2 regions of the Clostridium budayi genome follow, and region 2 is predicted to be linked to the other one. Evidence: riboswitches for the same ligand, from Rfam matches in the RefSeq annotation. Region 2 holds a riboswitch; the other holds the start of a gene.
The links. Region 2 has a riboswitch for thiamine pyrophosphate ahead of tenA (thiaminase II). Riboswitches for the same ligand answer to the same signal wherever they lie in the genome.

Region 1 (6,094 bases), 220 kb from region 2:
AAAGTTTTTTAAAAATTCTTCAAAATCATTACATTCATTAGAACTCATATTTTCTCCTTGAAGAATTGTTTCATTATATTACTATTCAACTTAGTTAATGCTTGTTACTCTAATATTTCATTAAACTTTATTACTTCTTTTTCTATATCATTAGAATTTAATATAGCAGTTATAACAGCTACTCCATCTAAAACTTCCTTAAATTCATTTGTTATATTAGATGTATTTATTCCTCCAATGCCATAAATAAATAACGGAATATTTTCTTTTATTTCTTTTAATGCTTCTATACTTATAACACTTGTATCCTTTGTACTTGTACTATAAATAGCTCCACATCCTAAATAATCAGCACCATCTTCTAAAGCTTTTTTACTTTCTTCTAAAGTTTTAGTTGATACTCCAATTATTTTATTCTTTCCAAGGAGTTTTCTTGCTATAGCGCAATCCATATCATCTTGTCCTAAATGTACTCCATGAGCATCTACTGCAAGTGCTACATCAACTCTATCATTTACTAAAAATGTTGCGTCATACTTTTTGCATAAATTAAGTAATCTTAACGCTCTATCACACATAATCTTTGTATCTACATTTTTATCTCTATATTGAATAAGTTTAACACCAGACTTTAATGCTTTTTCAACCTTTTCCATAAGTTCTTCAAATGGCAATCTATAATCTGTAACTAAATATACTTTTTTATCATTAAAATTCTTCATAAATTATCTTTCCTCTTTCTATTATCTCTTCATCTCTAATACAAGAAATCTTATCAAGGGTTTTATGTTTGAATGCTAAAATCCCTTCGCCTTCATTATTTTCCATTGCAATTTCTCCAGAAATATTCATAGTTAATAGTGCTTTTGCTACTCCGAAAATTAAATTATCCCCAAGATTTTTTCCACACTCAACAGATAACATTCCACCAAGCATGCATCCAGTACCAGTTACTAATGCAAGGTTTGAAACTCCGTTATTTATTCTTATTTCTCTTTTTCCGTCAGTTATATAATCTTCTTTTCCAGTTACAACTATTAAGCAATTATTTTCATTAGAATATTTTCTTAAATTTCTTCTAAGTTCATCTGTATATTCACCATCATCTAAAGAATCTATTCCAATAAAATCGCTTTTAAGACCTATAATATTTTTTATTTCAGTTAAATTACCTTTAATTAAAGTAACTCCTATCTTTAAAATATTTTTTATTAAGTCTTTTCTTAAGCCTGTTACATGTACTCCAACTGGATCTAATACTACAGGGATATTATTTTCTTTAGCTACATTAGTTCCAACTATCATGCTTTCTTCTTTCTTATATCCCATTGTTCCTATATTTACATGTAAGCAATTAGATATACTTGTACCTTCTTTTATTTCTCTTATATCGTCAATCATCATTGGTTTTCCACCATATGAAAGTATCGTTTGCGCTACATCATTCATAGTTACATTATTAGTTATTGAATCAACTAACGGATCCTTTACTTTTCCCATACTCGCTCTTTCTAAAATTTCTCTTATATCCAAAATTCTATCCCCCTAAATTTTGATTATTCTATATTAGCTAATTTATATAATTCATAAAAATGATTAGTTGGTCCTACCCCATGACCAAGTTCTATACCATGTTCAATGGCTACTGTTACGTATCTTTTTCCTTCTTTAACAGCATCTTTTATATTCATTCCCTTAGCAAGATTTGCAGCTATAGCTGATGATAATGTACATCCTGTTCCATGAGTATTTTTATTATCTATTCTTTCTTGTTTATAATAAATAAAATTCTCTCCATCATATAAAAGGTCTGTTGCATCATCTTCTAAATGTCCACCCTTAACTAATATATATTTTGGTCCAAGTTCCTTTAATTTTACTGCTGCCTCTTTCATTTCATCTAATGTTTTAATCCTTACTCCAAGTATTTCTTCTGCTTCTGGAAGGTTTGGTGTTATTAATGTTGCTATAGGAAATAGTTCATTTATTAATGTTTCTTTTGCATTATCTGATAAAAGCTTAAACCCACTTTTTGATACCATAACTGGATCTAATACTATTTGTGGAATATCCTTTATTTCTTTTAACGCTTGTCCTATTGCTTTAATTGATTCTATTTTTGAAACCATACCTATCTTTATTGCATCTACTCTAATATCATCAAATATAACTCTTATTTGATCTCTTATCATATCCTCATTTATATCTTGAATTCCAAAAACTCCTTGTGTATTCTGTGCTGTAATTGCAGTAATTACACTCATTCCAAATACTCCATTTGCTGAAAAACTTTTTAAATCTGCTTGAATTCCAGCTCCTCCTGAACAATCTGATCCTGCAATTGTTAATGCTCTAAACATAATTATCATCCTCTCAATTAATTAATTTTTTATCTTCTATTAATGTTTTCTCATAAATTCCAAGTGTCTTTTTAATAATTGGTATACTTATAAGCATATAGGCACAAATTGCTCCAACAATACAACTTGAAGAAAATGGTACTATATATAAAAATAATGACCCTTCTTTCCCAAGAAATAATGAAGCTACTGGATATGCAAGCATTGCACCAATTATTCCAGTACCTATAACTTCACCAATGACAGCTACAAAAGTATTCTTAAACTTTTTATAAAGTAAGCCTGCAAGTAATGCCCCAATCATACTTCCTGGAAATGCAAGCAAACTTCCTGTACCTAAAATATTTCTAATAAGAGATGCTATAAATGCATTCAATATAGAAAATACAGGTCCTAGTGTTACTGCTGAAACTACATTTATGAAATGTTGAATTGGTGAAATTCTAGCTCCTAAAATCGGTATAGAAAATGTACCAAATACAGTTGCTACAGCTATCAATAAGCCACTTAAGGCTAACTTATAAGTTAGATTTTCTTTCCTCACAATAAACTATCCCCCTTTTTAAGTATTAAAAAAAGAGCATAACCTAATTACGTAAGGTTACACTCTATCCATCAATATATTTATTCATAAACAAAAGGCATCCCTACGATGGTACTAACCATATCAGGTAATAAGGGTTTAGAAATTAAAATTTCAATCTCAGCCAAAAGCTTATGGCTCCCCTAGCTCTATATCTAATTATTTCTATTTAATTCTATACCAAATTTTTAATATAGTCTACACATTCTAAAATATTTTATAAAATTATCCACAAATATATTACAGTTTAACAAATTTATAAAAACGTTTTCACACATGCTTTTTCTATGTTATATTATAAATATAGATAGAATATAATTTTACATAAAACGGAGGCGATTTTATGAATATTCTAAAATATTATATTGATTTTTTAGTTCCAGTTATAATGATTATTTTAGGAGGTGCTTTTTTAATTAATCCACCTGATATTATTAATGAACACTGTGGATTTAGGAGCAAACGCTCAATGAGCTCTAGAAAAGCTTGGCTATTTGCAAATACTAATCTCGGAAAACTATGGGTAATATTTGGAATTATATCATCTGCACTTATATTAATATTAAAACTAGGTTTCTCATTAAATCCTTCAATAATTTCATTAATCGGATTATCGTTTTCAGTAATTTCAATGCTTCTATCAATTTTCATAGTTGAAGAAGAGTTAAAGATAAAATTCAAAAATTAATAAAAAAGAGTGATTAATAAATTTTTTATTAATCACTCTTTTTTATTTTATATTTATAAATCTATATATTAAGAACATAAAAGTTTTACAATTAACTTCAATTTTCTGATAAAGTAGTGCAAATAGATGAGAGAGTAATATGATACTAGCGGACTGGAGTGCATTAGGCACTTCCGGAGCATAAATCATATTAGCCTCTTATCTATATTTGCACGGTAATTTCTCCTAAATCTTAGTTATCACCAAAAACTTTTTTCTTAAGTTCAATTCCTGTCTTTGTTATTGCAACTCCACCCATTGCAGTTTCTCTAAGTTCAGGTGGTAATTGTCTTCCTACTTTATACATTGCAGATACTGTATCATCGAAAGGTATCTTAGATTCAACACCTGCCATAACTAGGTCTGCCATACAAAGTGCGCTTATAGCACCGGATGCATTTCTCTTTGCACATGGTATTTCAACAAGTCCAGCAACAGGGTCACAAACAAGTCCTAAAATATTTTTAAGAACTATAGCTGCTGCATCTAAACTCATCTTTGGAGTTCCACCCATCATATATACTACAGCAGCAGATCCCATAGCGGCTGCTGATCCACATTCTGCTTGACATCCACCTTCAGCACCAGATACTGTTGCATTCATTGCAATTATTGTTCCAACTGCAGCAGATGCAAAAAGCGCCATAACAAGTTCATCTTCTGTTTTATTAAGCTTAGCTCCAGCAGATAATATTACAGCTGGAAGTATACCACAAGAACCAGCTGTAGGACATGCAACTATTCTTCCCATTGAAGCATTTACTTCTGATGAAGAAAGAGCCATTGCCATTGCCATAACTGTTGTTGTTCCTGTAAGAGTATCTCCTTTTTTTAAATATTCATTTATTTTATATCCGTCTCCTCCAATAAGTCCACTTACTGAGTAAACTTCATTTTCCATTCCTTCTGTTGCAGAATCTATCATAACTTTTAAAGTCATCTTCATCTTCTTTATTACATCTTCTCTTGAAGCACCTGACTTTTCCATTTCACTTCTTATTGCATATTCACTTAAAGATATATTTTCTTCTTCACAAATTTTTAAAAGTTCTTCACCATTTCTTGCGATCATTACTCTTCACCTTCCTTTACAGGATTAACCATAATAACTCTTGTTATATAATCTACTTCTCTTATTTTGCTTAAAGTATCATTATCTATTCCATGATCTAATTCAAATACCATGTTAGCACCTTGTCCTCTTTGTCTTCTAAACACACTCATAAATGCAATATTTATTCCTTTTTCATATAAAAGGTTAGTAACTTTAGATACAACACCTGGAACATCTTTTTGAGCTATTATAAGAGTTGGATAGTCTCCTGTAAATTCGACTTTATTTCCATTAACTTCAGTTATTTTTATACTACCTCCGCCAATTGAAGATCCAACAACTTCTCTTTTTTCTCCTGATTTTGTAATCATAATAAATTTTACAGTATTAGGATGAACATCGCCTAAATCGGTTTCAACAAAAGAAAAATCTAATCCTTTTTCTTTAGCAATTTTAAGGGCATCTCTTAATCTCTTATCACTTGGTTCCATTCCAAGTATTCCAGCAACTAATGCTCTATCTGTACCATGGCCTTTATAAGTTTTAGCAAATGAGCCATGAAGATAAAAAGTTACTTTTACTACTTCATCTCCCGCTACTGCTCTTGCAACTTTTCCAAGTCTTGCAGCACCAGCTGTATGTGAACTAGATGGACCAATCATTACTGGACCTAAAATGTCAAAAACACCTACATTATTCATATACCTCACCTTATCCTCTGTATAAATTTTTTCTAACTATAGTTTAATCTATTATTAGTTCTTTTATCAACATATGTTTTTAATAAAAGAGAATTTATTTTTAAATTTTAAATAAAATATAACTATAGAGAAATTTTTCAAATTTTTGTACACCATTAATCATTATTTTATATGATGTTAATTTCTTATTCATACAATGGTGTTATATTTAATTTACTAAATACTGTTAAAGATTAAGGAGGATTACATACATGGACTGGTTTTTAATTATAGAAATAGCATTTATTATATTATATTCATTTGCTATGCTAAAGAATTATTTTAAAAGAACCCAACTAAAAAAAGATGGACATTTCGTAATCATAAGAAATTATAATTTATCATTTATTATAACATTAGTACTTTTACTGTTTGTTGGTCTGATTTACATATTTTTAGTTAATGAAGGTTCTATTCTTGATAATGTATTATTTATAATTATCATATTAATATTGATTCTAAATACATATGTTAATTCAGAAATATTACTTACACATGGATCACTTTACTACATGTATTATAACGTTCCATATACAGATATTAAATCTGTTATATTTAAAGAAAAATCTAAAAACAGTTACTTATTGAAAATTGAATTTGAAAAAACTACATTCAACGTTTCAATAAACA
Region 2 (6,094 bases):
TTAGATTATGGAGATGAAGACTTTAAAGAAAAAGCATTAAAGACAGCAGAAAAAATAGCAAATGAAATGAAAAATGAAAAAACTAAGGAAATAACTTTAGAAAATATTAAAAGATTAAAAAACGGAGAAAGAGATCTTTTCTTATAAAGATAGGATTATATGTAGGAGGAGTAAATATGTTTATAGATCACGAATTAATTAATGGAATTTTAGAGGAAACAAAAAACCCTACGAGAGAAGAAGCACTAGACGTATTAGAAAGAGCTAAAAAGAAGGAAAAGTTAAGCTATAAAGATATTGCTATTCTTTTATCAGTTGAAGATGAAGATGTTGTAAAAGAAATGTACAAATTAGCTGGAGAAATAAAGAGAAGCATCTATGGTAAAAGAATAGTTATGTTTGCTCCACTTTATGTAAGTGATTATTGTGTTAATAATTGTGTTTACTGTGGATATCAAAGATGTAACAATTTTAGTAGAAGAAAACTTACTCAAGAAGAAGTTGCACAAGAAGTTAGAATTTTAGAAAAAATGGGTCATAAAAGACTTGCATTAGAACTTGGAGAAGATCCAGTTAATGCGCCTATAGAATATGTTTTAGAATGTTTAAAAACAATTTATAACACTCAAAATGAAAATGGAGAAATAAGAAGAGTTAATGTAAATATTGCTGCAACAACTGTAGAAGAATATAAAATGCTAAAAGAAGCAGGAATTGGAACATATATATTATTCCAAGAAACTTATCATAAGCCAACATATGATTTAATGCATCCAAAGTCATTAAAGAGTGATTATGAATACCACTTAACTGCCTTTGATAGAGCTATGGAAGCTGGAATTGATGATGTTGGTGGTGGTGCGTTATTTGGACTTGCAGATCCTAAGTTTGAAGTTTTAGGACTTATGATGCATAATGCTCACTTAGAAGAAAAGTTTGGAGTTGGATTCCATACAATATCAGTTCCAAGACTTAGAAAGGCTAAGGGAGTTACAATGGATGAGTTCCCACATCTTTTAACTGATGAAATGTTTAAAAGAGTAGTTGCTGTACTTAGAATAGCTGTACCATTTACAGGAATAATTCTTTCAACTAGAGAAACAGCAGAAATGAGAAGAGAAGTATTAAGATATGGAGTATCTCAAGTATCAGCTGGATCAAGTACAGGAGTTGGTGGATACAAAGAAAGAGAAGAAAAAGGATACGATGATAAACAATTTGAAACATCTGATGAACGTACACCACTTGAAATTATTAAAGAATTGTTAGATGATGGTTATATACCAAGTTATTGTACAGCTTGTTATAGAAAAGGTAGAACAGGCGATAGATTTATGTCTCTTGCAAAGTCAGGAGAAATACAAAATGTATGTGAGCCTAATGCTATAACAACTCTTGTAGAATATGCTTTAGATTATGGTGATGAAGAATTTAGAGAAAAGGCTCTAGTTACAGCTGAAAAAGTAGCAAATGAAATTGAAAATGAAAAAACAAAAAATATTGTGTTAAATAATATTAAGAAGCTAAAAGAAGGAACAAGAGACCTTTTCCTATAATATAGGAGATGATTTGTATGAATAATACACCAAATTCAAATAGAAAACATATTGCTATTTTTGGTAATACAAATAGTGGTAAGTCTTCTTTAATGAACAAAATATTAGGACAAGAAATGTCACTAGTATCAGAAGTTGAAGGAACAACAACAGATCCAGTACAAAAAGCAATGGAACTTATTCCTGTAGGTCCTGTGCTTTTAATAGATACAGCAGGGCTTGAAGATAAGACAGAACTTGGAGAGCTTAGACTTAAAAAGACTATGGAAGTTCTAAAAAAGACTGATGTAGCTATTTTTGTAATTGATGCCTCAAGTCCAGATTTTGAATCTTTTAATAACTGGAAAATAGAAGCTTTAAAATATAATATACCTTTTATTGTGGCAGCAAATAAAGCAGAGGTTGCAAATAAGGAAATTGTAGAAACTTTAAAAGATAAATATTCAGATGTTATATGTACATCAACAGTAACTGATATTGGAATAGATAATATTAAAGAAGCTTTAGTTAAAATATTAGATAGAGAAGATGATGAAAAATCATTAATAGGTGATTTAGTACCTTATGGTGGAACTGTAGTATTAGTAGTTCCTATTGATTCAGAAGCTCCAAAAGGTAGATTAATTCTTCCACAAGTACAAGTTATAAGAGATTGCTTAGATAATGGTATAAAAAGTTATGTAGTTAGGGATACAGAACTTGAAGATGCTCTAAAAGATTTAAAAAATGTAGATCTAGTTGTAACAGATTCACAAGCTTTTAAAAATGTAAGCAAAATAGTTCCAGAAAATATTAGACTTACTAGTTTTTCAATACTTTTTGCAAGACAAAAAGGAGACTTAAAGACTTTTGTTGATGGTGTTAATAAAATAAGGACTCTAGTTCCTGGGGATAATATATTAATCTCAGAAAGCTGTACTCACAATGTATCTCATGAAGATATAGGAAGAGTTAAAATTCCAAAACTTTTAGAAAAGTTTGTTGGAGGTAAATTAAATTTCACTTATAGAGTAGGACATGATTTCCCAGATGATATTAAAAAGTATGATTTAATAATTCATTGTGGAGCATGTATGATAAATAGAAAAACTGTATTAAATAGAGTTAACCTATGTAATGAAAAAAATATTCCTATAACTAATTATGGGGTAGTACTTGCCTTTTTAACAGGAATACTTGATAGATCAATTGAAAACTTAATATAAAAAGAATTGTAAATTATATTTTACAGTTGTATAATAAAAGTAAAATTAAATAAGCTAGGGGTGCTTTTATAAAAGCTGAGAGATAGTTATTATAGACTATTAACCCTTTAACCTGATATGGATAATGCCAACGGAGGGAAGCGTACTATTTTATATAAATTACTATTTATATTGTAATTTATGGCTTTCTGTGTATTTTTACATAGAAAGCCTTTTTTAGTTAGATTAAAGAAGATTATATTCCTAAGTATGTGTATATCATAGGGAGATAATCTTCTTTTTTTATAAAAAATAAAAAAGGAGTGTAAAATATGAAATTTACAGATTATTTATTTGAAGAAAGTAAGGAAATTTTTGATGCTTATTTAGAGCATCCATTTTTAAAGGAGCTAGGAGAGGGAACTTTAGATAAGAATAAGTTTAGAGAGTATCTTATTCAGGATTATCTATACTTAAAAGATTACGCTAAAGTTTTTTGTCAAGGTGTTATTAAGTCTAATAGCATGGAAGAGATGAAATTTTTCTATGGCTCAATTAAAGGAACAATGGAAGATGAAACAGCAGTACATATAAAGTACTTACAAGGTTTTGGTATAAGCCCTAAAGATGCAGAAAAGAAAGAAACTAAATTGACTAATAAAAGTTATACAAGTTATATGTTAGGACAAGCTTTAACAGGAGATGTATATGATATTATAGCAGCAGTGCTTCCTTGCACATGGAGTTATTATTACATAGGTAAAAAATTATTAGAAAAGTATCAAGATAAGCTAGAAAATAATTTTTATAAAGCTTGGATAGAAATGTATTCATGTAAAGAGTATGAGGATTTTACTAATGATTGGATCAACTTTACGAATGATAAATGCAATAATTTAAGCAAAGAGAAGAAGGAATATCTTAAAAATATATTTATAACATCAAGTATATACGAGATGAAGTTTTGGGATATGGCATATGAAAAGGAAGAGATATAAAAATGATAATTAACATAATAATAGTTTTAGTAACAACTTTGATATTTATTTTTTATTTATATAACTTAAGAAAACATCCACTTACAACAAAAAATTTAGTAGCAGTAGGAATGTATTCATCAGTAGCTTTTTTACTATATTTAATACACTTTATAACCTATCCACAAGGTGGAGGTATAACTTTGTTTTCAATGCTTCCTATAATGCTTCTATCAATATTTTATGGAACTACAGTTGGAGTTACTGGAGGGCTTATATTTGGGTTCTTAAAATTATTAAATGGAGCATTTATAGTTCATCCTGTACAATTTTTATTAGATTATATTTTAGCAAATATGGCACTTGGACTTACAGGTGTATTTAAAGGAGATAAAAGACTAAATATTAATTTAGGGGCTATTATCTCGGTAGCTTTAAGTGTATTTATATCAATATTATCAGGAGTAATATTTTTTGGGCAATATGCACCTAAAGGAATGAATGTATGGTTATATTCATGTATTTATAATATAAGCAGTGCAGGAGTTGAGGGGATTTTAACGATAATAGTTATGAATTTACTTCCAATTAAGAAACTTAAAAATATGGCAAATAGAGGAAAATAAAATCTAAATTTTTTTACTAAAGCTTTTTATGTTATATTAATTATATAAAATAAAAAGCTTTAGGAGAAAGAAATGAAAAACGGATTTGAAAAATTTAATTTAAGCAAGGAAATTATTAATTCATTAAATGATTTATCATATACTAAACCTACAGAGGTTCAAGATCTTGTAATAAAAGAAGCATTGTTAAACAAAGATCTAATAGTAAAATCTCAAACAGGAAGTGGAAAAACAGCAGCTTTTGGTATTCCATTATGTGAAAAGATTATATGGGATGAAAATGTGCCAAGAGTTCTTATACTTGCACCAACAAGAGAACTTGCAATACAAATAAAAGATGATATCCTAAATATAGGAAGATATAAAAGGATAAATGCGGTAGCTTTAGTTGGAAAAGAATCTTTTAAAGAACAAGAAAAGAAATTAAAAGGAAAGGTTCACTTTGTAATAGGAACTCCAGGAAGGGTTTTAGATCATTTAGATAATAAAACTTTAGATGGTAAAGCTTTTAAATATTTAGTAATTGATGAAGCTGATGAAATGTTTAATATGGGATTTATAGGTCAAGTTGAAGGAGTATGTAGAAGAATTACAAGAAAAAGAACTACAATGCTATTTTCAGCAACTATGCCTGATAAAATTACAGAATTAAGTGAAAAGCATATGGATAGACCAGTTCTATTAAAGGTTAAAGAACAAAAATTAATTACAGACAGAATAACTCATGGACTTGTTAGGCTTTTAAATGGAAAAGATAAACTTTCAAAGGTTAATGAAATACTTTTAAAAGAAGTACCTGAAACTGCTATAATGTTTTGCAAAACTAAAGAGAATGTTGAAACTGCATTTAATTATTTTAAAAATAAAGGTTATTCTGTAGATAAGATTCACGGGGATATGCTTCAAAAAGATAGAACAAAGAAAATGGAAGAATTTAAAGAGGGTAATTTTAGAATTCTAATTGCAACAGATGTTGCATCTAGGGGAATAGATGTAGATAACATAACACATGTAATAAATATAGATATTCCAGTTGAAAAAGAAGCCTATGTGCACAGAATAGGAAGAACAGGAAGAGCAAAAAATACTGGTAAGTCTATAACTTTAATGACTCCATATGAAGATAAATATTTAGAAAGAATTGAAGAATATATAGGATTTAATATAGAAGACTATAAAGAAAATAATAGTGAATTAAGTGAAAAAGATAGAGAAACTATTTTAAAAAGAAAACCAGAAACTAAGAAGAAAACTAAAAAAGTAAATAAAAATATAATGAAAATTTACTTAAATGGTGGAAAGAAAAAGAAAATAAGAGTATTGGATATTGTAGGAACTATTTCTAATATAGAAGGAATTAATAAAGAAGATATTGGAATAATTGAAGTTAAGGATATGGGATCAACAGTGGAAATTTTAAATGGTAAAGGAAATAAGGTACTTAAAGAACTTCAAACTAAAACAATAAAGGGTAAAAAATTAAGAGTTGAAAAAGCTAAAAATTAATTAGTTTATTTTAGAGCGGAATATTAAAAATGTTAATATTCCACTTTTTTTACTGAAAATATATTGAAATTAACTAAAATACTTGTATAATTATGGAATGAGTGAAAATAATTGATTAAATTAATCATATAAGATTTAATTTAAAATAATATTATATATGAAGGGTATAATATATATTTTATGTATATTGGGTGTATATAGGAAATAGAGGGGGATAAATTATGGATTTTAATTTAAATGTACCA

Region 1: another riboswitch for thiamine pyrophosphate. It lies ahead of thiW (energy coupling factor transporter S component ThiW); the one in region 2 lies ahead of tenA (thiaminase II).

Annotation. Positions count from the first base shown of each region.
Region 1 covers NZ_AP042456.1:863,946-870,039, reverse strand. The annotation lists gene ACZ5TJ_RS04010 (hypothetical protein) at 1-48, opposite strand, end outside; gene thiE (thiamine phosphate synthase) at 105-722, opposite strand; gene thiM (hydroxyethylthiazole kinase) at 709-1,533, opposite strand; gene thiD (bifunctional hydroxymethylpyrimidine kinase/phosphomethylpyrimidine kinase) at 1,557-2,360, opposite strand; gene thiW (energy coupling factor transporter S component ThiW) at 2,374-2,904, opposite strand; TPP riboswitch at 2,988-3,098, opposite strand; gene ACZ5TJ_RS03985 (SdpI family protein) at 3,287-3,631, shown strand; gene sdaAA (L-serine ammonia-lyase, iron-sulfur-dependent, subunit alpha) at 3,864-4,742, opposite strand; gene sdaAB (L-serine ammonia-lyase, iron-sulfur-dependent subunit beta) at 4,742-5,425, opposite strand; gene ACZ5TJ_RS03970 (hypothetical protein) at 5,677-6,094, shown strand, end outside.
Region 2 covers NZ_AP042456.1:1,079,741-1,085,834, forward strand. The annotation lists gene hydG ([FeFe] hydrogenase H-cluster radical SAM maturase HydG) at 1-147, shown strand, start outside; gene hydG ([FeFe] hydrogenase H-cluster radical SAM maturase HydG) at 177-1,556, shown strand; gene hydF ([FeFe] hydrogenase H-cluster maturation GTPase HydF) at 1,574-2,761, shown strand; TPP riboswitch at 2,808-2,917, shown strand; gene tenA (thiaminase II) at 3,073-3,738, shown strand; gene thiT (energy-coupled thiamine transporter ThiT) at 3,741-4,343, shown strand; gene ACZ5TJ_RS05045 (DEAD/DEAH box helicase) at 4,416-5,849, shown strand; gene ACZ5TJ_RS05050 (iron-containing alcohol dehydrogenase family protein) at 6,071-6,094, shown strand, end outside.